3 regions of the Phenylobacterium sp. LjRoot219 genome follow, and region 3 is predicted to be linked to each of the others. Evidence: predicted binding sites of a transcription regulator. Region 3 holds the regulator's gene; each other region holds the start of a gene.

Region 1 (7,501 bases), 1.2 Mb from region 3:
ACGATCTCCTCCAGGCTGGTCGGCGGCTGGCCGTCCCACGGCGCGTCGCGGCTGGCGCGCTGGGCCTGGCGCACGACGCGGCGGGTGGGTTCGGAAGGGGCCTGACGGACCATGTCTTCGACTTGCGCCTCGGCGCGGGCGATCAGCTCCGGAATGAGGCGCGCCTCGGGCAGGTTCCGCCAATAGCGCTTGGGCATCTCGCGCTGCATCGCGTGCGGGTTCAGCCGCGCCGGGTTGAAGATCGCCGCATAGTAGGTGCGCCAGTAGTCCTCCAGCGCATCCGCCGGCGGCGCGTCAGCTGGATCGGCGCCGGGCGTGAAGGCGAGCGCCTGCGTGTCCCAGTGCACGCAGACGTCCGGCGTCAGGATCGAGAAGCGCATGTTGGCGAAGCGCCGGGCGAAGAAGGGCGCGACGGACTCGGCCACCCGATGCGCCGGCTCGAACCAGGCGACGAAGGCCTCCTGCCCTTCCGCGTCGGCGACCTGCCGGAAGCGGACGAAGGCCTTCATCTTGTGCGCCGCCTGCTCGACCTGGCGCGCGTAGCTGCGGGCCTTGGCGACCTCCGGATCCGAAGCCACGTGCAATAGATGCGGCTCCTCCGCCAGCCGCCACAGCAGCCGGTAGAGCAGGTCGAAACGCTCGTTCGAGCGGTGCAGCACCACCGCCTCGGCCAGCTCCAGGAACTCGCGCGGCACGTGGAAGATCGCGCGTTCGACGCTCCCCCGCAGCGGCGACTCCCGGCCGCTCAGCGCTGTGCCGGCGAACAGCTCGCGCCCCTCCACCGTCCACAGCACGTCCGGCGGCCGCACACCGCGCGCCCGCAGGCTGCGGGCCGCCCCGCGCCAGCCCTCGAAGTCGATCTCCGAGGCGAGGCGCGCGACCTGCATCAGAACAGCCTCAGCTGTTCCGGCGCGGGCGCGACCCGCTCCCGCAGGTCGGCCCGGTCGGTCAGCGCGCCGGGCGTCCAGTCGGCGGTGACGATGAAGGGCTTCAGCTTCTCGATGCTGCGGGCCAGCCGCTTCACGTCGTCGAGGCTGATGCGCTTGTGCCGCCGCGACGCGATCAGCCGGTCGACCACCTTCACCCCCAGGCCCGGCACCCGCAGCAGCCGCTCGCGCTCGGCGGTGTTGAGGTCGACCGGAAATGCGCCGCGGTGCTTCAGCGCCCAGGCCAGCTTGGGATCGATGGCGAGGTCGAGGTCCTCGCCGTCGCCGACGATCTCCGCCCGCGCAAAGCCATAGAAGCGCATCAGCCAGTCGGCCTGGTAGAGCCTGTGCTCGCGCATCAGCGGCGGCCGGGCGAGCGGCAGCCGGGCGCTGGCGTCGGGGATTGGCGAGAAGCCCGAGTAGTAGACCCGCCGCAGCTTGTAGGCGCCGTAGAGCGTCTCGGAGCGTTTGAGGATCTCGCCGTCGCTGGCGGCGTCGGCGCCGATGATCATCTGCGTCGACTGGCCGGCGGGCGCGAACTTCGGCGGCCGGGCCTTGCGCGCCGGCGCCTTCGCCGCCTCGGCGGCGAGCCGCACCGCGCCCATCGACCGCTTGATGCTGGCCAGGTCCTTCTCCGGCGCCAGCCGGGCCAGGCTCTCGTCCTTCGGCAGCTCGATGTTGATCGAGACCCGGTCGGCATAGAGCCCAGCGGCGTTGACCAAGGCGGGCGAGGCTTCCGGGATCAGTTTCAGGTGGATGTAGCCGCGGAAGTCGTGGACCTCGCGCAGGGTGCGGGCGACCCGCACCATCTGCTCCATGGTGTAGTCGGCGCTCTGGATGATGCCGGACGAGAGGAACAGCCCCTCGATGTAGTTGCGCTTGTAGAAGCCGAGCGTCAGGTCGACGACTTCCTCGACGCCGAAGCGGGCGCGCGGGATGTTCGACGACACCCGGTTCACGCAGTAGGCGCAGTCGTAGACGCAGAAGTTGGTCAGCAGGATCTTCAGCAGGGAGATGCAGCGGCCGTCCGGTGCATAGGCGTGGCAGATGCCCATCGCCTCGGTCGAGCCGACCCCGCGGCCGCCCACCGAGTCCCGCTTGCCGGCGCCCGACGAGGCGCAGGAGGCGTCGTACTTCGCCGCGTCGGAGAGGATGGCGAGCTTGCGCTTGAGGTCGAGAACCGCCATGCGCCCACCTTAATGTTCCATTTTTGTTCCGTCTAGCGCGTTGCAGGTGAAACGGCGCAGCTCGCCCTGCGACGGATCGCCCTCGACACGCCGCGCGCCGGCTCTAACTTCGCGCCCATGAACGCGATCACAGAGGCGAACCGCGACGGCATGGTCCTCCTGCGGGGCGCCGAGTTCTGGATGGGCTCGGAGGACTTCTATCCGGAAGAAGCGCCGGTGCGGCTGGCCAACGTCGGCGACTTCTGGATCGACGAGCGGCCGGTGACCAATGCGCAGTTCGCCCGCTTCGTCGCCGAAACCGGCCATGTGACTTTCGCCGAGAAGGCGCCGGACCCGGCCCAGTACCCCGGCATGGATCCGGCGATGGCCAAGGCCGGCTCGGCGGTGTTCACCCCGACCCGCGGGCCGGTCGACCTGGGCGACCCGTCGCAGTGGTGGCGCTTCGTCTTCGGCGCCGACTGGCGGCATCCGCGCGGGCCCGACAGCGCGATCGACCGGCTGATGGACCATCCGGTGGTGCAGATCGGCTACGAGGACGCCGCGGCTTACGCCGCCTGGGCCGGCAAGGCGCTGCCGACCGAGGCCGAGTGGGAGTTCGCCGCCCGCGGCGGGCTCGAACGCGCGGCCTACGCCTGGGGCGAGGAGCTGGAGCCCGGCGGCCGGGCGATGGCCAACACCTGGCGCGGCGACTTTCCCTGGCGGCGCAAGGGGCCGATGGGCGCGCTGACCTCGAAGGTCGGGGCCTATCCGGCGAACGGCTACGGCCTCTACGACATGATCGGCAACGTCTGGGAGTGGACCACCGACTGGTACGCAGAGACCACCGCGGCGACGCAGGACGGCTGTTGCGGGCAGCCGCGCGCCCGGCTGGCCGACGAGGCCGAGAGCTATGATCCGGCCAGCCCGGCGGTGCGCATCCCGCGCAAGGTGATCAAGGGCGGCTCGCATCTGTGCGCGCCCAGCTACTGCCGCCGCTACCGCCCGGCCGCGCGCCACCCGCAGGCGATCGACAGCCCGACCTCGCACATCGGCTTCCGCTGCGTGGTGCGGGCATAGGTCCGTGATCTAGTCGGGCCGATTTTCGACCGCTCACCCCGGCGAAGGCCGGGGCCCAGATGAAATCCACCGGGCGCCCAGGCTGAATCTGGGTCCCGGCCTTCGCCGGGATGTGCGGTGATCTGGGTGGCTAGTCGCTACTTCGGGCAGGCCGCCGTCACGAAGTCCACCCGCCCCGCGGCGGCTTCCTCGCGCAGCACCTTCGAGCTGGTGTCGAAGCTGACGTCGGCGCCGTCGGGGACGTTGACCCGCGGATTGCCTCCCCACCAGAGCACCCGGCAGGTGCGCTTCTTGATCCGCCAGCCGTCGGCGGTGCGCACCAGCAGGTCGTCGTACCAGCCGGTCCCCTGCCAGTGGTCGCCGCCTTCGGTCCCCCGCTTGATCAACAGCCAGGTGCTGTAGACGAAGCTGTTGGCGAGGTCGCCCTTCACCTCCACCAAGTGGTTCATCATCACGTGCTGGGTGGAGTCGAACGGCGTGTGATAGGCGGCGAAGTCGCGCTTGAAGCTCTCCAGGTCGCGCCAGTGCGCCGGGTCGGCGTAGTCGGCGTCGACATCCGGCGTGAAGATCCGGTCGAACAGGTCCCAGCGCTGCGTATCCATCGCCAGCGCATAGAGGTTCAGCGTCCTGACGATCGCCGCTTCGTCCCGCTCCGACATCCCATCCTCCCTGGATTTCGCGCCGGTTCGAGCCGGCGGTTCTAGTCGCTGAGTTTGCCCACCAGCCGCTGGGTCGCCAGTTCGCGCAGCGCGCCGGTCTTGACCTTCTCGCTGCCGGTCACCGCGAACTCTTCCTCGCGGAAGAACAGCACCTCGCGCGGCACCTTGAAGCTGGCCAGCTGCGCCTTGACGAGGTCGGTGACCGCCTTCGCCTGCAGGCTCGCGCCGTCGTGCGGGACGATGCAGGCGACGACCATCTCGCCGAGCGTCTCGTGCGGCACGCCGACGGTCTGGGCGCGCTTCACGCCGGGGATCGCGGCGAGCACCGCGTCGACCTCGACCGGCGAGACGTTGGCGCCGCCGGTCTTGATGATGTCGGTCAGGCGACCTTCCCAGAACAGGTAGCCGTCGGCGTCGACGTAGCCGCCGTCGCCGGTGCGAAAGTAGCCTTCCGCGTCGAAGGTCTCCTCGGCCGCCTTGCCGATGTAGCCGACCATCAGCGTCGGCCCCTTGATGGCGATCTCGCCGCGCTGGCCGCGCGGTACGACCTCGCCGGTCGCCGGATCGAAGACCTTGAGGATATTGCCCGGCAGCGGCTGGCCGTAGCTGCCGCGGTACTCGGCCTCCGGGGTGTTGGCGCACACCGCGGTGTTGATGGTCAGGGTCTCAGTCGTGCCGAACGCCGGGCACATCTTCCAGTCGGTGCTGACCGTCGGATGGTCGTAGATCTTCGAGCCGTAGGTCACGTAGTGCAGGCTTGAGAGGTCGACGCTCGGCCACTTCTCCGAGGCCTCCAGGCGCGCCCACTGGTGCGGCCGGCCGATCGCGAAGCTGACCCGCTCCTGCTCGATCAGCTCCAGCGCCTCCTCGGCCTGGAACAGCGGCTGCAGCACCACCGCCCCGCCGGTCGACAGCGCATAGCCGACCACCTGGGAGATGTTGCCCGACCAGAAGAAGCCGTTGCCTGTCCAGCAGCGCACCGGATGGTTCACCGGATCGAGGTCCATGATCCGCGGCCAGCGCCACCACTGGATCGCGAAGGCCCGCTGGGTGTGGACGATGCCCTTCGGCAGGCTGGTGGTGCCGGACGAGAAGAACAGCGCGCCGAGGTCGGACGGCCTGGTCGTGGCGTCGCGCGCATCGACCAGGGCGGCCGGCACGTCGCGGCCCTGCGCCAGGAAGTCGGCCCAGCGCTCGACCGCCGCCCCGTCGGGCGCGGCTGCGCCGATCGGGTCGGCGACGCTGTCCAGCACCACCAGCCGCTGCAGGAACGGGAACTTGGCCGAGGCGAGCTGGCCCGGCGCGGCGGTCGTGATCCTAGGCTCGAGCTCGCAGAGCATCGCGCCGAAGTCCTTCTTCAGCACCTGGCGGTCGTAGAGCAGGATCGAGACCGCGCCGGCCTGCAGCAGGTATTCGAGCTCGGCCGGGGTCGAGAAGGTGCTGAGCGAGACGGTGACCCCGCCGGCCAGCGCCACGCCGAATACGCAGGACAGGTACTCCGGCCGGTTGGTCATCAGCACGCCGACGCGGGCGTCCTTGCCCATGCCGGCGGCGATCAGCGCCTGGGCCACCTCGACCGAACGCGCCCACAGCTCGGCGTAGGTCCAGGACACGCGGCCTTCGGGGCCGCGCATCACCAGCGCCTCGCGCTCGGCGAAGCGGCGCGTCACGTCCCGCGCGTAGCCGCCGATCGTCAGCGGGCCGAGGCCGGGCTCCTCGTGGAGCTCCGCGCCGCGCACGATCGACAGCTGTTCGGACGGCGCCATGCTCATGCCGCTCTCTTTCACCAGGCCCACGCTCAGTTCGGCAGCTGAACTTCAGCCTTGCCGGTGAGGATGGTGTCGCCGTTCTGGGTGGTCATCTTCAGCTGCACCTGGACCAGCGGGAAGCCGTTCGGCCCCTGCTCGATCTTGTCGACCACCTCGGCGTCGATGAAGGTCACGTCGCCCTCGAAGGCGGGACTCCGGAACTGCGTTTTCGAATGCCAGATGTAGCCGTCGTGGCCGGCCCAGTAGGCGATGGTGTCGAGGAACCAGGCGTTCATCGACGCGCCGTAGCCGTAGGCGCCGCCCATGCCGATGTTCTCGGCCTTCTCCTGGTTGATGTGGCCGCTCGACGGGCCGTGATAGAGGCCGTCGCCCATCCGCGGGTCGACCTTCCGCGCCTCGTGGTCGTAGGTCATGTCGGCGCCGAAGCCGGCGTCTTCCTTCGCCGGGTCGTAGACGCCGTCCGGCACGTTCCAGCGCCAGGTGCCCCAGATGTTCTGCTTATGCGCGCGGCACTCGTTGGCGAAGCTGACCACCGAGTGCGGCCCGACCACGCGGCGGGGCAGCTTGTCGCCGACCTTGACGTCCTCATAGCGGGGCGACTTGCCCTCGCGGTTCGACAGGATCCATTCGTGGCGCAGCTTGTGGATCTCGGCCAGCTCGTCCTTGGTCCACTTCTTCGGCGCGCGCTTCTCCTTGCCGTAGGTCCCGCGCTTGTTGGCCTCCTCGACTAGGTAGCGGATCGCCGTCGCCCGCTCCTTGGCGACCAGCGCGCCATGCTGGTTGCGGTGGAGGGTGTCGCCGCGGGCGAACATCGTCGGGCCGGCGAAGGCGGTGTCGGTGACGCTGTAGCCGTCGAAGCGGCGCTCCTGGGTCAACTTGTCGCCCGGGCGCACCGGCGTGCCGTAGAACCACCACTCCTCGCCGGCGAAGATCAGGTGGGTGCCGGGCACCTTGCCGACGCAGGCCGGGTGGCAGCCGTGGCCGTAGTCCATCGCCACGGTGAACGACTGCGGCGCGACGAGGCCGCCGAACTTGGACTCCTTGGCGAACTGCTCGTCCCAGTGGATCGGGTTCGCGTAGTCGAGCGCCTGCACCCAGCGGCGGATGTCGGTGGCGCTGCACTCGTCCCAGAACTCGGCGAACACCACGGGCTTGCCGATCCACTTGTCGACGTCGCTGGTGTCCAGCTTCACTTCAGCGCCCTCGGACTGGGACATAACTCACCTCGCTTGCAGACAGACCGCCCCTAGGGGCGCCTCCTCTCTGGCGGAGCGGGTGGGGCAATTCTCGATACGAGGCGAAAAGATTTCTGCAGTTAGCGAGAGGGCCTTCCTCCCCTGCGCAGCGGGGGAGGGGGACCGGTCGCCGAGCGAAGCGAAGAGCGGCTGGTGGTGGGGGCGAGCGGCCGCTACGCCTCCGCCTCTGCCGCTTTCGAGACGGGTGCGCCCTGCGCACGGCTTGCCCCCTCCCCCGCTTCGCAGGGGAGGAAGGGCGCAGGGGAAGGAGCCGCCAACTTGCACATCGAGCGTGCAGCCGCTGCGCAGTTTTTCAGCGGAGTCCAAGCCAATCGGCGCCCAGCGGAAAATCCGGCGCCGCCCCCGATTGCGCCGGTTTGCCCACGGTTTATGCGCGCTCTGCCCGGCGAGCAGGCAAGCTTGACCGTAAGAACACTGCGAGAAGACAAAGGGGACATCGCGTGGCGGGAGAATTAACGCGTGCAACCTGGGCGGCGGCGATCGCCCCGCTGGCGGCGCAGGCCTTCGCCGGCGCGGCCCAGGCGCAGCCGGCGCAGGCCGCGGCCAACCCCGGCCACACCGCCTGGATCCTGTCGGCGACGGCGCTGGTGCTGTTCATGACCCTGCCCGGGCTGGCGCTGTTCTACGGCGGGCTGGTGCGCGCCAAGA
Region 2 (7,501 bases), 780 kb from region 3:
TCGACGAACGCCTGGCGACGCGGGAATGGATCGCCGGCGAGGCCTACTCGATCGCCGACATCGCCACCCAGCCCTGGGCCCACTACCTGGAGCGGCACGGCTTCGATCCGGCGGCCCACCCCAACCTGCTGCGCTGGCGCAACGCCATCGACGCGCGCCCGGCGATCGCGGCTGCGAACCAGCGGATCAGCGAGGCCTTCGACGACGTGGCGACGCGGACCCGGCGGGCCGCGACCAAGACCGACCTCGACCGCTTCTTCGGCCGGACCGAGACCGTGCCGGACGCCGACTACTCGTCGGTGGTCCGCGCCTGACGGCTAGCCATCCGCGACCCGAGCGACGATCTCCTCGGCCTGGCGGAACAGCGCCGGGTCGAGGTCGAGGTCGGCCGCAGCGGCGTTGTCGTCCACCTGCTCCGGCCGGCTGGCGCCGACGATGGCCGAGGCGACGTTCGGCTCGCGGAGCACCCAGGCCAGGGCGAACTGCGACAGGCTGCAGCCGGCGGCCTGGGCGAGCGGCCTCAGGTCCTGCACCGCCGCGAGCACGGCCGGCCGTAGCAAGTCGCCCATGCTGTGGCCCATGCGCTCGCTGGCCGCGCGGCTGTCGCCCGGCGGGCGGGCCCCGGGCAGATACTTTCCGGTCAGCACGCCCTGGGCCAGCGGCGACCAGACGATCTGCGAGACGCCGTTGGCGGCGCACAGCGGGAAGACCGCCCGCTCCGGCGCGCGGTGCAGCAGGGAGTACTGCGGCTGGCTGGAGACGAAGCGCTCGACGCCGGGAATGGCCAGCGCCGCGGCGATCTGCTCGGGCGACCACTCGCTGAAGCCGATGTAGCGCGCCTTGCCGGCGCGCACGACCTCGCTGAGCGCCGCCATCGTCTCCTCCAGCGGCGTATCGGGGTCGTAGCGATGGCACTGGTAGAGATCGACGTAGTCGGTCTTCAGTCGCGCCAGCGAGGCGTCGATCTGCTTCAGCACCTGGGCGCGCGACAGGCCCCGGTCGGTCGCGCTCATCGGGAAGAACAGCTTGGTCGCCAGCACGTAGGAGCCGCGCGGCCGGCCGCTGAGCGCCTCGCCGAGGAAGGTCTCGGCCGCGCCGCGGCCATAGACGTTGGCGGTGTCGATGAAGTTGACGCCCCGCTCGAACGCGCGTTCGACGCAGGCGCGGCTGCGCTCGGCCTCGACGCCGGAGCCATAGGTCAGCCACGACCCCAGCGAGATGACCGACACCTCGAGATTGCTCGCGCCGAGCCTGCGGTATTTCATCGGGAGCCTCGCCTCGCTGCGTCCGGGGTGAACTCCCGGGGCCGGCGTGGCGATCCCGGACACCCGCGCGCGGCGTGTCCGGGATGATCGCGAGGGCGGAAGCTAGCCGGCGATCGCCGCCTTCACCGCCGCCAGGCCCTCGGCCGCCTTGGCGCCGTCCGGCGCGCCGCCCTGGGCGAAGTCCGGACGCCCGCCGGCGCCCTGCCCGCCCATCGCCAGCACGGCGGCCTTGGCCAGCTCGGCGGCGTTGAACCGGCCCTGGGCCGCGCCCGTGACCGCCACGGTCACCGCCGCCTTGCCGTCGGCCACGCCGACCAGGGCGATGATCCCGTCGGCGATCTGCTTCTTGAACTCCTCGGTGATCGGCCGCAGGTCCTTGCCGCCGACGCCGTCCATGACGCGGGCCAGCACCTGGACGCCGGCGATCTCTTCCGGCCCGGCGGCCGCGCCGCCGCCGCCGCCCATCGCCAGCTGGCGCTTGGCCTCGGAGAGCTCCTTCTCCAGCTTGCGGCGCTGGGCCTCCAGCGCCTCGACCCGGGCGGTGACCTCGACGACCGGCACCTTGAACTGGTCGGCCAGGCCCTTGGCGACCGCGGCCTGCTCTAGCAGCCAGCGGCGCGCCGCCTCGCCGGTCAGGGCCTCGATCCGCCGCACGCCGGCGGCCACACCCTGCTCGGAGACGATCTTGAACAGGGCGATGTCGCCGGTGCGGGCGACGTGGGTGCCGCCGCACAGCTCGACCGAATAAACGCCCTCGCCGGCCAGCGCGTGGCCCAGCGTCAGCACCCGCACGGACTCGCCGTACTTCTCGCCGAACAGCGCCATCGCACCGGCCTCGATGGCCTCCTGCGGGGCCATCAGCTTGGTCTCGGCCGGCAGGTTCTGGCGGACGACCGCGTTCACCTCGGCTTCGAGGCGGTCGATCTCGGACAGGGTCAGCGGCTGGCCGTGGCTGAAGTCGAAGCGGATCCGCTCGCCGTCGACCATCTGGCCCTTTTGAGTCACGTGCGGCCCCAGCACGTTGCGCAGCGCCGCATGCAGCAGGTGGGTGGCCGAGTGGTTCGCCCGGGTGGTCTGCCGGCGCTCGGCGTCGACCGCCAGCCGCACCCGCGCGCCCGGCGCGAGCTCGCCCTGGAGGATCTCCAGGTCGTGGACGTTCAGATCGCCGGCCTGCTTCTGGACGTCGTGGATGCGGCCGCGGCCGCCGTCCCATTCGACGTCGCCCTGGTCGCCGGCCTGGCCGCCGCTCTCGGCGTAGAACGGGGTGCGGTCGAACAGCGCCTGGACCCGCTGGCCGGCGCCGGCGCGCTCGAGCTCGCCGCCCTCGGCCGCCAGCACCAGCAGTTCGGCGGTGGTTTCGGTGGCGTCGTAGCCGACGAAGTCGGTCGGGCCGAGCCGGTCGCGGATGGCGAACCATTCGGCCGCCGCGGCGACCTGGCCGGAGCCGGTCCAGTTCTCGCGCGCCTGTTCGCGCTGGCGGTTCATCGCCGCGTCGAAGCCTTCCAGGTCGACGGTCAGCCCCTTGGCGCGCACCGCGTCCTGGGTCAGATCGAGCGGGAAGCCGTAGGTGTCGTAGAGCTTGAAGGCGGTCTCGCCGGAGAGCACCGCGCCCTCCTGCAGGTCGGCGGTCGCCTCGTCGAGCAGGCTCATGCCGCGGCCGAGGGTGCGACGGAACCGCTCCTCTTCCTGGCGCAGGGTGTCGACGATCGCCGGCTCGGCGCGCTTCAGTTCCGGATAGGCGTCGCCCATCAGCTGCACCAGGGTCGGCGCGAGACGGTGCATCAGCGGCTGCTCGGCGCCCAGCAGGTGGGCGTGGCGCATCGCCCGGCGCATGATCCGGCGCAGCACATAGCCGCGGCCCTCGTTCGACGGCGTCACGCCGTCGGCGATCAGGAAGCTGGTCGAGCGCAGGTGGTCGGCGATCACCCGGTGCGACGGGGTGGTGGCGTCGCCCTCGGCGTGCAGCTCGCGCTTGGAGGCGGCGATCAGGTTGCGGAAAAGGTCGACGTCGTAGTTGTCGTGCACGCCCTGCATGACCGCGGCGATCCGCTCCAGGCCCATGCCGGTGTCGATCGACGGCTTCGGCAGCAGCGTGCGGTCGCCGTTGGCGTGCTGCTCGAACTGCATGAAGACCAGGTTCCAGATCTCGACGAACCGGTCGCCGTCCTCATCCGGGCTGCCGGGCGGGCCGCCGGGGATGTGGGCGCCATGGTCGAAGAAGATCTCCGAGCACGGACCGCAGGGGCCGGTGTCGCCCATCGACCAGAAATTGTCCGAGGTGCCGATGCGGATGATCTTGTCGTCCGACAGGCCGGCGACCTTCTTCCACAGGGCGTGGGCCTCGTCGTCCTCGGCGTAGACGGTGACCAGCAGCTTGTCGGCCGGAAGCCCGAACTCCCTGGTCAGCAGGGTCCAGGCGGCGTCGATCGCGCCTTCCTTGAAATAGTCGCCGAAGGAGAAATTCCCCAGCATCTCGAAGAAGGTGTGGTGGCGGGCGGTGTAGCCGACGTTGTCGAGGTCGTTGTGCTTGCCGCCGGCGCGAACGCACTTCTGCGACGAGGCGGCGCGCGGCCACGGCGCGGCTTCGGCCCCGGTGAAGTAGTTCTTGAACGGCACCATGCCGGCGTTGACGAACAGCAGGGTCGGATCGTTCTGCGGCACCAGCGGAGCCGAGGCCGCGACCGCATGGTCCTTGCGCCGGAAGTAGTCCAGGAAGTGGCTGCGGATCTCGTTCAGGCTCGCCATAGCTCGTTCACGCGTAGGGATTCAGGAAGCGGCGACAGCGCGCCGGCCCCCCGGATGTGGGGACGCTCCGCCGTTTAAGGCGCCCCTCCCGAAAGTGAAAGCCGCCAAGGCCTTGTGGAAAGCGAACATGCCGCGCGCGCCGACGATGCGGACCCAGGCGGAGGCCCGTAAAGAAGAAGGACGCCTGGGGCGGGCCCAGACGTCCTCAAACCTCGTCAGCGGTCTTGCGCGCGAGCGGGGCGCGACGCGCCGGGTCCGGGGTGGCAGGGGAGGACCCGAGGCATCGAGGCGCTTAAGACCCCCGACGGGGAAGCTTTAGCTGTGAAGCTTTGCTGTTAGCGAAGCTCGGCTGCAAAAAAGGCGATTTAAAGGAGAGACTTGGGCGAATGCGCTCAGTCTCGCTGACAGCAGCCGCATTTCCGCCCCCAGCCCGCCCTAGTTGCAGGCGCGGCACTAACCACCCGCTATACGGGTAAATTCTGTCCGACTGGAGAATTCGTCGGACTGAGCGAAATGCGACGCGCGAAGCGCCGGCCCAGCCGGACCGGCGCCGCCGGCTCAATCCTCTTCGGGTTCCGGACCGCCGACGAGGAGCTCTTCCTCGATGGTTTCCTTGCGGCCGCGGACCTGCTTCTCGATCTCGTTGGCGATGTCCGGGTTGGCCTTGAGGAACTCGCGGACGTTGTCACGGCCTTGGCCGATCCGCTGGCTGTTCCAGGAGAACCAGGAGCCGGACTTGTCGATCACCCCGGCCTTGACGCCAAGGTCGATCACCTCGCCGAGCTTGGAGATCCCCTGCCCGTACATGATGTCGAACTCGACCTCGCGGAACGGCGGGGCGACCTTGTTCTTGACCACCTTCACCCGGACGTTGTTGCCGATGATCTCGTCGCGCACCTTGACCGAGCCGGTGCGGCGGATGTCGAGGCGCACCGAGGCGTAGAACTTCAGCGCGTTGCCGCCGGTGGTGGTCTCCGGGCTGCCGTACATCACCCCGATCTTCATGCGGATCTGGTTGATGAAGATCACCAGGGTCTTGGCCTTGGAGATCGAGCCGGTGAGCTTGCGCAGCGCCTGGCTCATCAGCCGCGCCTGCAGGCCGGGCAGCTGGTCGCCCATCTCGCCTTCGATTTCCGCCCGCGGCGTCAGCGCCGCGACGGAGTCGATGACGATCACGTCGATCGCGCCCGAGCGCACCAGGGTGTCGGTGATCTCCAGCGCCTGCTCGCCGGTGTCCGGCTGCGAGACCAGCAGGTCGTCGAGGTTGACGCCCAGCTTGTGGGCGTAGGACGGATCGAGCGCGTGCTCGGCGTCGATGAAGGCGGCGGTGCCGCCGGCCTTCTGCACCTCGGCCACGACATGCAGCGCCAGCGTCGTCTTACCCGACGATTCCGGGCCGTAGATCTCGACGATGCGGCCCTTCGGCAGACCGCCGATGCCGAGCGCCAGGTCGAGGCCGAGCGAGCCGGTGGAGACGGATTCGATCTCCACCACCTTGCCCTTGTCGCCGAGCTTCATCACCGAGCCTTTGCCGAAGGCCCGATCGATCTGTGACAGCGCCGCTTCGAGCGCGCGCTGCTTATCTCCGTCTTCTTTCGCCACGAGCCTCAACGCTGACTGAGTCATTGATCCGAGCCCCTTATATCCACGATTCCGCCGGCCCGCCGCGGAGTTGATGACTCCGCCAGGGCGTCGCGCCGCGGCCATGACTTAGCTGTACGTGGTTTGTTCTCTGTTCGCAAGATGTTCTCGTTCAGACGTAGCGCAGCGGCGCACGGCGGATTGCGGCCGGCTGTCGCGATTTTGGCCGTTTTCGGCGGCGGCTTTCGCTTTCCGGCCGCCGGCATCGGGACCAAGCTGCGGCCAACGAACGCCGCCGGTCCACCGGCGGCCCTTGGGAGGAGACCGCGATGCCGGCGCTTGGGATTGAACAGATCAGCGTGTTCGGCATGCCGCCGGTCGAGTTCGTCAACCTGGCGGCGGATCTCGGCTGCCAGCACATCTCCGTCGGGCTGATCTCGTTCGGCTACAATCCGCACAACTACGCCCCCTGGTCGCTGCGCGCGGACGCCGGCCTGCGGCGCGAGATGATCGCGGCGATGGCCGACCGTGGGGTGTCGATCTCGCTGGGCGAAGGGCTCGGCGCGCGGCCGGGCGCCGACGTGCGCGACCTCGCTTCTGACCTCGACATCATGTGCGAACTGGGCGTGCGGCGGATCAACATGGTCAGCATGGACCCGGACCTTGCCCGCACCTTCGACCAGTACGGCCTGCTGGCCGAGATGGCCGCGGCGCGCGGGGTCGAGAGCACGACCGAGTTCGCGCCGGGCCTGACCGTCGCCGACCTGCCGACCGCGCTGGCCGCGGTGCGCCACGTCGGCCGCCCGGACTTCCGGCTGCTGATCGACACCATGCACCTGGTGCGGTCGGGCTCCGGCCCGGCCGACATCGCCGCGCTCGATCCCCAGCTGATCGGCTATGTGCAGCTCTGCGACGCGCCGCTGACGCCCCGCTTCGAGACCTATTTTGAGGAGGCGATGTTCGAGCGGATGGCGCCGGGGACCGGCGAGCTCGGCCTGCTCGAAGTGGTCAAGGCGCTGCCACGCGACCGGGTGTTCGCCCTGGAGATCCCGCTGCGCAGCGAGGCGGCGGCCGGGGCCGGCCCGCACGCGCGGCTCGGCAAATGCGTCGAGGCCGCCCGCAACCTGTTCGCCCAGCTGGACTGATCGCCCCGCCGATCGGAGGACCGAAGATGACCCAAGCGACCTACAAGGCGGCGATCTTCCGCGACGCCGGCCGCGTCGATGTGGTGGACCTGCCCTACCCGGCCTGCGGCGACGACGACGTCATCGTCCGCAACCTGATGACCGGCGTCTGCGGCTCCGACATCGCCGCCTACAAGTACGGCGGCGACGCCAACATGATCTGGCGCGACCACGAGTTCGGCCACGAGTCGATTAGCGAGGTGGTCGAGCTCGGCAAGAACGTCAAAGACCTGCAGCTCGGCGACCACGTCTTCCCCAACCAGGGCAAGGCGCTGCGCGACATGCGCCGGATGGCCACCGTCGGCGGCTTCTCCGAGTTCATCCGCATCCCGCAGTGCGAGGTCGGCTACAGCGTCCTGAAGATCGACACCGACATCCCGCTGAAGGCCGCGGTGCTGTTCGAGCCGTTCGTCATCGGCACGCGCGGCGCCCGCAGCCTGAACCCCGGGCCGGACAAGACCGCCATCGTCTTCGGCGCGGGCATCATCGGCATCTCCGCCGCGATCATGCTGCAGTGGTACGGCTGCCCGAAGGTGATGGTCGTCGACATCTCCGAGTTCCGGCTGGAGAACGCCCGCAAGTTCGGCCTGCTGACCTGCAACTCGGCGACCGAGGACCTCAAGAGCCGGGCCATCGCCGAGTTCGGCGCCCAGACCACCTTCCTCGGCGAGCGCTGCGGCGCGAACCTCTACCTGGACGCCGTCGGCCTGGCGCCGGCGATCGACG
Region 3 (7,501 bases):
CGGCGTCGGCTATTTCGGCGCCGACGGCTCGGTCGACACCTGCATCGTGCTGCGCACCGCGCTGGTGAAGGACGGGACCATGTACGTCCAGGCCGGCGGCGGCGTGGTCGCCGATTCCGATCCCGACGCTGAGTACGACGAGACCCTGCACAAGTCCCGCGCCCTGCGCCGTGCGGCCGAGGAGAGCTGGCGGTTCGAGTAGGCCCGGCGGGGGAGCCCACACGGCTTGCCCCTACACCGGTCACCCCCGCGAAAGCGGGGGGCCAGGCGTTTTTGTTCGACCCGCCGCTGGACGCAAAACGCCTGGATCCCCGCTTTCGCGGGGACGAGCGGGAGAGAGGTGGCGCCTATTTCGCGCTGCGCACCACGTGGGTGGTGACGACCGGCGGGGCGAGGATCATGGCGGTGGCGAAGGCCAATGCGCAGAAGGCGGCGAAGAAGGCGGCGGCCAGCACCGGCCACATCCGCTCCGTCTTCGGCTTGGCCGTCAGCAGCGCGCGGATCCGCGCGGTCTCTTCCGGGTTCAACGCCGAATCGTTCATCGCCATATGTCGAGGATCGCGCCATCGGCCCAGGCGCGCCATGGCGCCCTTGGCGCAGCCGTTCTCAGAGCCTACAGAGTGCCCATGATCCTGGTGATCGATAACTACGACAGCTTCACCTACAACCTCGTCCACTATCTGAACGAGTTGGGGGCGGAGACGCTCGTCCACCGCAACGACGCCTTGAGCGTCGAGCAGGCGCTGGGGCTCAAGCCACAGGGCATCCTGCTGTCCCCAGGCCCGTGCACGCCGAACGAGGCCGGGATCTGTCTCGACCTGCTGGCCGCCGCGCCGCAGGAACTGCCGATCTTCGGCGTCTGCCTCGGCCACCAGGCCATGGGCCAGGCCTTCGGCGGCAAGGTGATCCGCGCCCGCGAGCTGATGCACGGCAAGACCAGCCCGATCCATCACACCGGCAAGGGCGTGTTCAAGGGACTGAAGAACCCCTTCACCGCCACCCGCTACCACAGCCTGTGCATCGAGCGTGAAACCGCGCCCGAGGTGCTCGAAGTGACCGCCTGGACCGACGACGGCGAGATCATGGGGGTCCAGCACAAGACCCGGCCGATCCACGGCGTGCAGTTCCATCCGGAATCGATCGCCACCGAATGCGGCCACGAGCTGCTTGACAACTTCCTCGACATCGCCGGCGTGAGGCGCCTGGCGCAGGTCTGAGCCGCCCGCCATGTCCGACGCTTTCAAGCCGCTGCTCAGCCGTCTTGCCGACGGCGCGACCCTCTCCGAAGAGGACGCCGGCGAGTTCTTCGCCGCCTGCCTGCGCGGCGAGCCCACCCCGGCCCAGGTCGCCGCGGCGGTCACCGCCATGCGCATGCGCGGCGAGACCGTGGGCGAGATCACCGCCTGCGCCCGGGCCATGCGCCGCGCCGCGGTCATGCTCGACCATCCGTTCGAGACGGTCGACGTCTGCGGCACCGGCGGCGACGGCCTGCACACTCTGAACGTCTCCACCGCCGTGGCCTTCGTCGCCGCCGGCGGCGGGCTGAAGGTCGCCAAGCACGGCAACCGGGCGCTGTCGTCCAAATCCGGCGCGGCCGACGTGCTGAGCGCGCTGGGAGTCAACATCGCCGCCACCCCGGCCCAGCAGCTGAAGGCGCTGGAGACGGCCGGGATCTGCTTCATGTTCGCCCCGGCGCATCACGGGGCCATGCGCCACGTGACGCCGATCCGCGCCGAGCTCGGCTTCCGCACCATCTTCAACCTGCTGGGGCCGCTGACCAATCCGGCCGGCGCGCGGCGTCAGCTGCTCGGGGTCTACGACAGCCGCTGGGTCGAGCCGTTGGCCCGGGTGCTCGGCGCGCTGGGGGCCGAGAAGGCCTGGACGGTGCACGGCCAGGGCATGGACGAGATCACCATCACCGGCGAGACCCAGATCGCCGAATGGCGCGACGGTCAGGTGCGGCTGTTCCGACTCACCCCGGAGGCGGTCGGCCTGCCGCGCGCGGCGCTGGCCGACCTGACCGGCGGCTCACCGGCGCAGAACGCCGAGGCGCTGAAGGCGCTGCTTGGCGGCGCCAAAGGGCCCTACCGCGACATCGTGCTGATCAACGCCGCCGCCGCCTTCCTGGTGGCCGACAAGGTCGAGACCCTGCGCGAAGGCGTCGAGCTGGCCGCCGCGGTCCTCGACGACGGGCGCGCCGCCCAGGCGCTAGAACGCCTCATCGCCGTCACTTCGGCCCCGGAGCCCGCATGAGCGACATCCTCGCCAAGATCGCCGCCTACAAGCGCGACGAGGTGGCCGAACGGAAGGCCGCGCGCACGGTCGCCGAGGTCGAGGCCGCCGCCCGCGCAGCGTCGACGCCTCGCGGCTTCCGCGCCGCGCTGGAGCGCGCCCACGGCCCGGGCCGGCTGGCCCTGATCGCCGAGATCAAGAAGGCCTCGCCCTCCAAGGGGCTGATCCGCGCCGACTTCGATCCGCCGGAACTCGCCCGCGCCTATGCGGCCGGCGGCGCAGCCTGCCTGTCGGTGCTCACCGACGCGCCGAGCTTCCAGGGGGCCGACGACTATCTGGTCGCCGCCCGCGACGCCGTCGCCCTGCCCTGCATCCGCAAGGACTTTCTGGTCGATCCCTGGCAGGTCGCCGAATCCCGCGCGCTCGGCGCCGACGCGATCCTGGTGATCCTGGCGATGATCGACGATGCGACCGCCGCGGCATTGATGGCCGAGGCCCAGCGGTTCGGCATGGACGCCCTGGTCGAGGTGCACGACGAGGCGGAGATGGCCCGCGCCGGCGCGCTGGGCGCCGACCTGGTGGGCGTCAACAACCGCGACCTGCGCAGCTTCGTCACCGATCTGGCGGTCACCGAGCGGCTCGCCGGCCAGACGCCGAAGGACGCCCTGCTGGTCACCGAGAGCGGCCTGTTCAGCGCCGAGGACGCCGCGCGGCTCGAGCGGTCCGGCGCCAAGGCGATGCTGGTCGGCGAAAGCCTGATGCGCCAGACCGACGTCACCGCCGCGACCCGGGCGCTGCTGAGCAAGGCCGAAGCGCCAGCGGGCTAGCCGCGCGCCGCCGCTTCCAGTGCGGCGACGTCGAGCTTCACCATCTTCAGCATCGCCTCGGTCACCCGCTTGGCCTTGGCCTGGTCGGGATCGCGCATCAACTCGCCGAGCCGCCGCGGCGTGATCTGCCACGACAGGCCCCAGCGGTCCCGCAGCCAGCCGCACTGCTCGACCGAACCCCCTTCCTTCAGGGCGTCCCACAGCCGGTCGATCTCGGCCTGATCGTCGCATTCCACGACGATCGAGAAGCTGTGGTTGAACGGGTCTAGCGGGCCCGCCTCGATCGCCTCGTACCGCTGATCGCCGAGTTGGAAAGCCGCCACCGTCACGCTGCCGGCCGGACCGCTCGGCGTGTCGGCCAGCATCGGCGCGAGCCAGGTGATCGCCGATCCGGGAATCAGCTCGGTGTAGAACCGCAGAGCCGCTTCCATGTCCTTCTCGAACCACAGGTGTTGGGTGACGGTCATCATGGGCTTCTCCTTCTCCTCTCGCGGTCGGCCTCCCCCCAGACGTCGGGGCGGCGCCGATTCCGACTCTCCGGGGACGCACGGCGCCTCGCTCGGCGAGCAAAACGCCGGAAAACCCACGAGAATTCAGCCCGTCGGCCAGTAACTTGACATTAATAGAGAACGCTTAGAGAACATTTGAAGCGTTTGCGCTTTGTTCTCGAAGCGCACAGGTCGTAAGGTGTCGTCGTCATGCTCACCCGCAAGCAGCACGAATTGCTCATGTTCATTCATGAGCGCATCAAGGAGACCGGCGTCTCGCCGTCCTTCGACGAGATGAAGGAGGCGCTGGATTTGGCCTCCAAGTCCGGCATCCATCGGCTGATCACGGCGCTGGAAGAGCGGGGCTTCCTGCGGCGGCTGCCGCACCGGGCCCGGGCGCTGGAGGTGGTGAAGCTGCCGCAGCAGGCGACGACCGCCGCTCCCCCCAAGGGCCGCGCTCCCTTCAAGCCGCAGTTGGTCGAGCCCAGTCACGCCGCTCCCGCCGCCGCCAACGACAGCCGCGAGCTGCCGGTGCTTGGCCGCATCGCCGCCGGCACGCCGATCGAGGCAATCCAGCAGGAACGCGACCGCCTGCCGGTGCCGGAGACCATGCTCGGCGCGGGCGAACACTTCGTGCTCGAGGTGCAGGGCGATTCGATGATCAACGCCGGCATCCTCGACGGCGACTACGTGGTGATCCGGCGCACCGACGCGGCCAATTCCGGCGACATCGTCGTTGCCCTGGTGATGGGCGAGGAAGCAACGCTGAAGCGGCTCCGTCGCAAGGGCGCCTCGATCGCCCTGGAGGCCGCCAATCCGGCCTACGAGACCCGCATCTTCGGTCCGGACCAGGTGGCCGTGCAAGGCAAGCTGGTCGGCCTGATCCGCCGCTATCACTAATTCGCGAGAACTTTTGCGCGTCCCAGGGCTTTAGGGCGAATCCGGACCGCACGTCCGGCTTCAGAGGAGCCCTCGGATGCGCATTATCACCGCCGCGACGGTCGCCGCCTTAGCGCTCGCCGTCACCGCCTGCGGCAAGCCGGCCGCCCAGAAGGCCGAAGAGAGCGCGAGCACCGCTGGCCAGGAGGCCGCCGCCGCCCAGGCCGCCGCCGACGCCAGCCAGGTCACGTCGATCCCTGGCGCCGCCAATTCCAGCGCGATGGACGCCACCCAGCACGCCGAACAGGCCGGCGATGCGGCCAAGGACGCCGGATCCGCCGCGGCCGACGCCGCCAAGGACGCCAGTGGCGCGGCCAAGGAAGCGGCCAAGGACTCGGCCGACGCCGCCAAGAAAGCCGGCGAGGCCGCGAAGGACGCCGGCGACGCGGCCAAGGACGCCCAGCGCTAGGGCCTCAGCGAAGGTCCAGGCCCCAGGTCCAGGGTCTTCGCCCGCGCCCCTCCTGCGCCCAGATCACCCGCCAGCCGCCGTCCGGCTGGCGGTGCAGTTCGGCTGCGCCGCCACGCCGGAAGTCCGCGCCGGTGAGCACCAGCTGCGCGGCGCAGCTTTCGGGCCGGAAATCGTTGCGCAGCACCACGACCTCGGCGCTGGTGCACAGGGCCTCCAGCCGCCCCGGCGGCAGCGGGCGTTTCAGGTTCCAGGCGGCGGCGATCGGGGCCGGCGCGCTCGCGCCGGGCGCGCAGCTCTGGCGGTCGCAGGCGAAGGCCGCGTCGCGCGCCGCCTCGCTCACCAGCGGTTCCAGCCCGCGCCGGCGCGACCATAGCTCGGCGCCGAACAGCTTCACGTCCGGGCGCAGCAGGATCGCCTGGCGGCCGCTGCGCACCGCCACGGCGGCGCCGTCGGCGCTGATCCAGGCGTCGGGCGTCGGCGGCTTCGGGGTCAGCGCCACGGCCAGCGCCAGCGGCGCGCCGAGCCAACGAAGCGGCCCGCGCCACAGGCAGATCCACAAGAGGCCGAGGAAGGTGACCGGCAAGGTCCAGGCCGGCCCGCTTGCGATCACCACCTGGGCATGGGGCGCGGCGGCGGCGGCGGCGGCGATCCGGTTGGTCAGGTCGATCGCGTAGCCGGCCAGCCGCAAAGGCCAGGCCTCCAGCCCGAACGGCATCAGCACCGCGCCGAGCGCCAGTCCCGGCATCATCAACAGCGACGAGATCGGCTGGACCAGCAGGTTGGAGACCAGCCCCCAGGTCGAGATCCGGTTGAAGTGCTGCATGGCGAACGGCCCGGTCGCCAGCCCGGCCACGAAGCTGATCGCCGCGCCGGCGACGATCCAGCTGGCGGCGCCCTGCACCAGCCGGATCGGCCAGGGCGTGTTGATCTCCTTGACCGGTTGCGGCCAGACGCCGGCCATGGCGACCAGCGCCGCGGTGGCGGCGAACGACATCTGGAAGCCCGGCTGGGTCACCGCCTCCGGCTGCAGCAGCAGGACGACGAAAGCGGCGACCGCCAGGGCGTGCAGGCTGATCGCCTGGCGATCCGCCAGGATGGCCGCGAAGGCGATGCTGGCGGTGATCGCCGCGCGCACCGCCGGCGGCGGCGCGCCGGACAGGACCAGATAGGTCAGCACCGCGGCGAGCCCGACGCAGGCCGCGGCCTTCTTGCCGTTGATCCGCAACGCCAACCACGGCCAGGCGGCGATCAGCAGGCGCAGGGCGGCGAAGGTGAAGCCGCCGACGATCGCCATGTGCACGCCGGAGATCGAGATGATGTGAGCCAGCCCAGAGGCCCGCAGATTCTCCACCTGCTCCGGCGGCACAAACGCGGCCTGCCCGGTCGTCATGGCCGCGACGAGCCCGCCGGTCTCCGGCCCGAGGACCCTGACGATCCGCTCGGTCATCTCCCAGCGCAGCCGATTGACCTGCATCGCCAGCCGCAAGCGCCACGGCGGCTTGGCCTCGGCGACCCAGGCCTGCGGCGGGCCGAGCGCGAAGCCCACACCGCCGACGCTGTCCAGGAAGGCGTCGCGGGCGAAGTCATAGGCCCCCGGGCTGGCCGGCGGCGGTGGGGCGTTGATCATCGCCAGCAGCCGGACGGCTTCGCCCGGCGCCGGAATGCGCGCGCCCTCGCGCAGCGTGATGCGCACCCGGATCGGCGTGGCTTCGGGCGCAAGCACTTCGATGCGATAGGGGGCGATCAGCAGCCGCTGGCCGCCCTGGCCGGGCGAGGCCACGTCGAGCACCCAGCCCTCCAGGCGCTGCGGGCCGGCGGCCTCCACGGCGATTGGCGCCTTGACCTGTTCGATCCGCAATTTGGCGACGGCGAAACCCGCAAGGCCGCAGGCCGCCAGCACCGCCGCCGCGGTCGCCAGCGGCGGACCGAGCCGCCGCGCGGCGACGAGCAAGGAGAGGCCAAGGCCCAGCAGAGCCCAGGCCAGCCACGCCTGCGGCTCCCGCGGCAGGGCGAAATAGACCGCCGCGCCGACGCCGAACGCCACCGGCGTCCAGAGCTTCCAGCGCGCGCCCTGGGCGGCGAACTGGCCCGATATCCACTTCAGGGGCGCGCCAAGGGTGGAAGGTGGCCGAATCCACGTGCTAAGAGGCGCCGCCCGGCCGCCGCCGGCGGGCGCAACCTCATTCAAATCAGCCTCGATGTCCGTCCCCACGACTTCTGGCCGTCCCGTCGTCACCCGGATTGCCCCCTCGCCCACCGGCTCGATGCACATTGGCACGGCCCGCACGGCGCTTTTCAACTGGCTTTACGCCCGCCACACCGGCGGCAAGTTCCTGTTGCGGATCGAAGACACCGATCGCGAGCGCTCGACCGAGGGCGCCGTCCAGGTGATTTTCGAGGGCCTGAAGTGGCTCGGCCTTGAGGCCGACGAGCCCGCGGTCTTCCAGTTCGCGCGCGCCGATCGCCACCGCGAGGTGGTCGAGGCCCTGCTGGCGCGCGGCGAGGCCTATCGCGACTACATGACCAGCGAGGAGCTGGAGGCCGAGCGCGAGCGCGCCCGCGCCGAGGGCCGGGTCGTGCGCTCGCCCTGGCGGGACGCGGCGGCC

What was found. Region 3 encodes LexA, which represses DNA repair genes until DNA is damaged. Its sites were predicted from a motif close to ATGTTCNCNANNTGTTCT; they were not measured.
Region 1: ACSQ14_RS04250 (putative DNA modification/repair radical SAM protein) is a predicted target of LexA. The motif match lies at 2,126-2,143, and genes of this name have one in related genera.
Region 2: recA (recombinase RecA) is a predicted target of LexA. The motif match lies at 5,743-5,760, and genes of this name have one in related genera.

Annotation. Positions count from the first base shown of each region.
Region 1 covers NZ_CAXUQI020000001.1:856,512-864,012, reverse strand. Annotated here, with positions in the region: gene ACSQ14_RS04255 (UdgX family uracil-DNA binding protein) at 1-887, opposite strand, end outside; gene ACSQ14_RS04250 (putative DNA modification/repair radical SAM protein) at 887-2,113, opposite strand; gene ACSQ14_RS04245 (formylglycine-generating enzyme family protein) at 2,231-3,169, shown strand; gene ACSQ14_RS04240 (nuclear transport factor 2 family protein) at 3,307-3,828, opposite strand; gene ACSQ14_RS04235 (class I adenylate-forming enzyme family protein) at 3,870-5,600, opposite strand; gene ACSQ14_RS04230 (FAS1-like dehydratase domain-containing protein) at 5,627-6,814, opposite strand; gene ACSQ14_RS04225 (ammonium transporter) at 7,294-7,501, shown strand, end outside.
Region 2 covers NZ_CAXUQI020000001.1:1,237,969-1,245,469, reverse strand. Annotated here, with positions in the region: gene ACSQ14_RS06100 (glutathione S-transferase family protein) at 1-314, shown strand, start outside; gene ACSQ14_RS06095 (aldo/keto reductase family protein) at 318-1,265, opposite strand; gene alaS (alanine--tRNA ligase) at 1,368-4,010, opposite strand; gene recA (recombinase RecA) at 4,569-5,636, opposite strand; gene ACSQ14_RS06080 (sugar phosphate isomerase/epimerase family protein) at 5,921-6,736, shown strand; gene ACSQ14_RS06075 (zinc-dependent alcohol dehydrogenase) at 6,763-7,501, shown strand, end outside.
Region 3 covers NZ_CAXUQI020000001.1:2,021,342-2,028,842, forward strand. Annotated here, with positions in the region: gene trpE (anthranilate synthase component I) at 1-202, shown strand, start outside; gene ACSQ14_RS09930 (hypothetical protein) at 348-548, opposite strand; gene ACSQ14_RS09935 (anthranilate synthase component II) at 627-1,217, shown strand; gene trpD (anthranilate phosphoribosyltransferase) at 1,228-2,253, shown strand; gene trpC (indole-3-glycerol phosphate synthase TrpC) at 2,250-3,059, shown strand; gene ACSQ14_RS09950 (VOC family protein) at 3,056-3,529, opposite strand; gene lexA (transcriptional repressor LexA) at 3,758-4,447, shown strand; gene ACSQ14_RS09960 (hypothetical protein) at 4,524-4,895, shown strand; gene ACSQ14_RS09965 (ComEC/Rec2 family competence protein) at 4,900-6,939, opposite strand; gene gltX (glutamate--tRNA ligase) at 7,094-7,501, shown strand, end outside.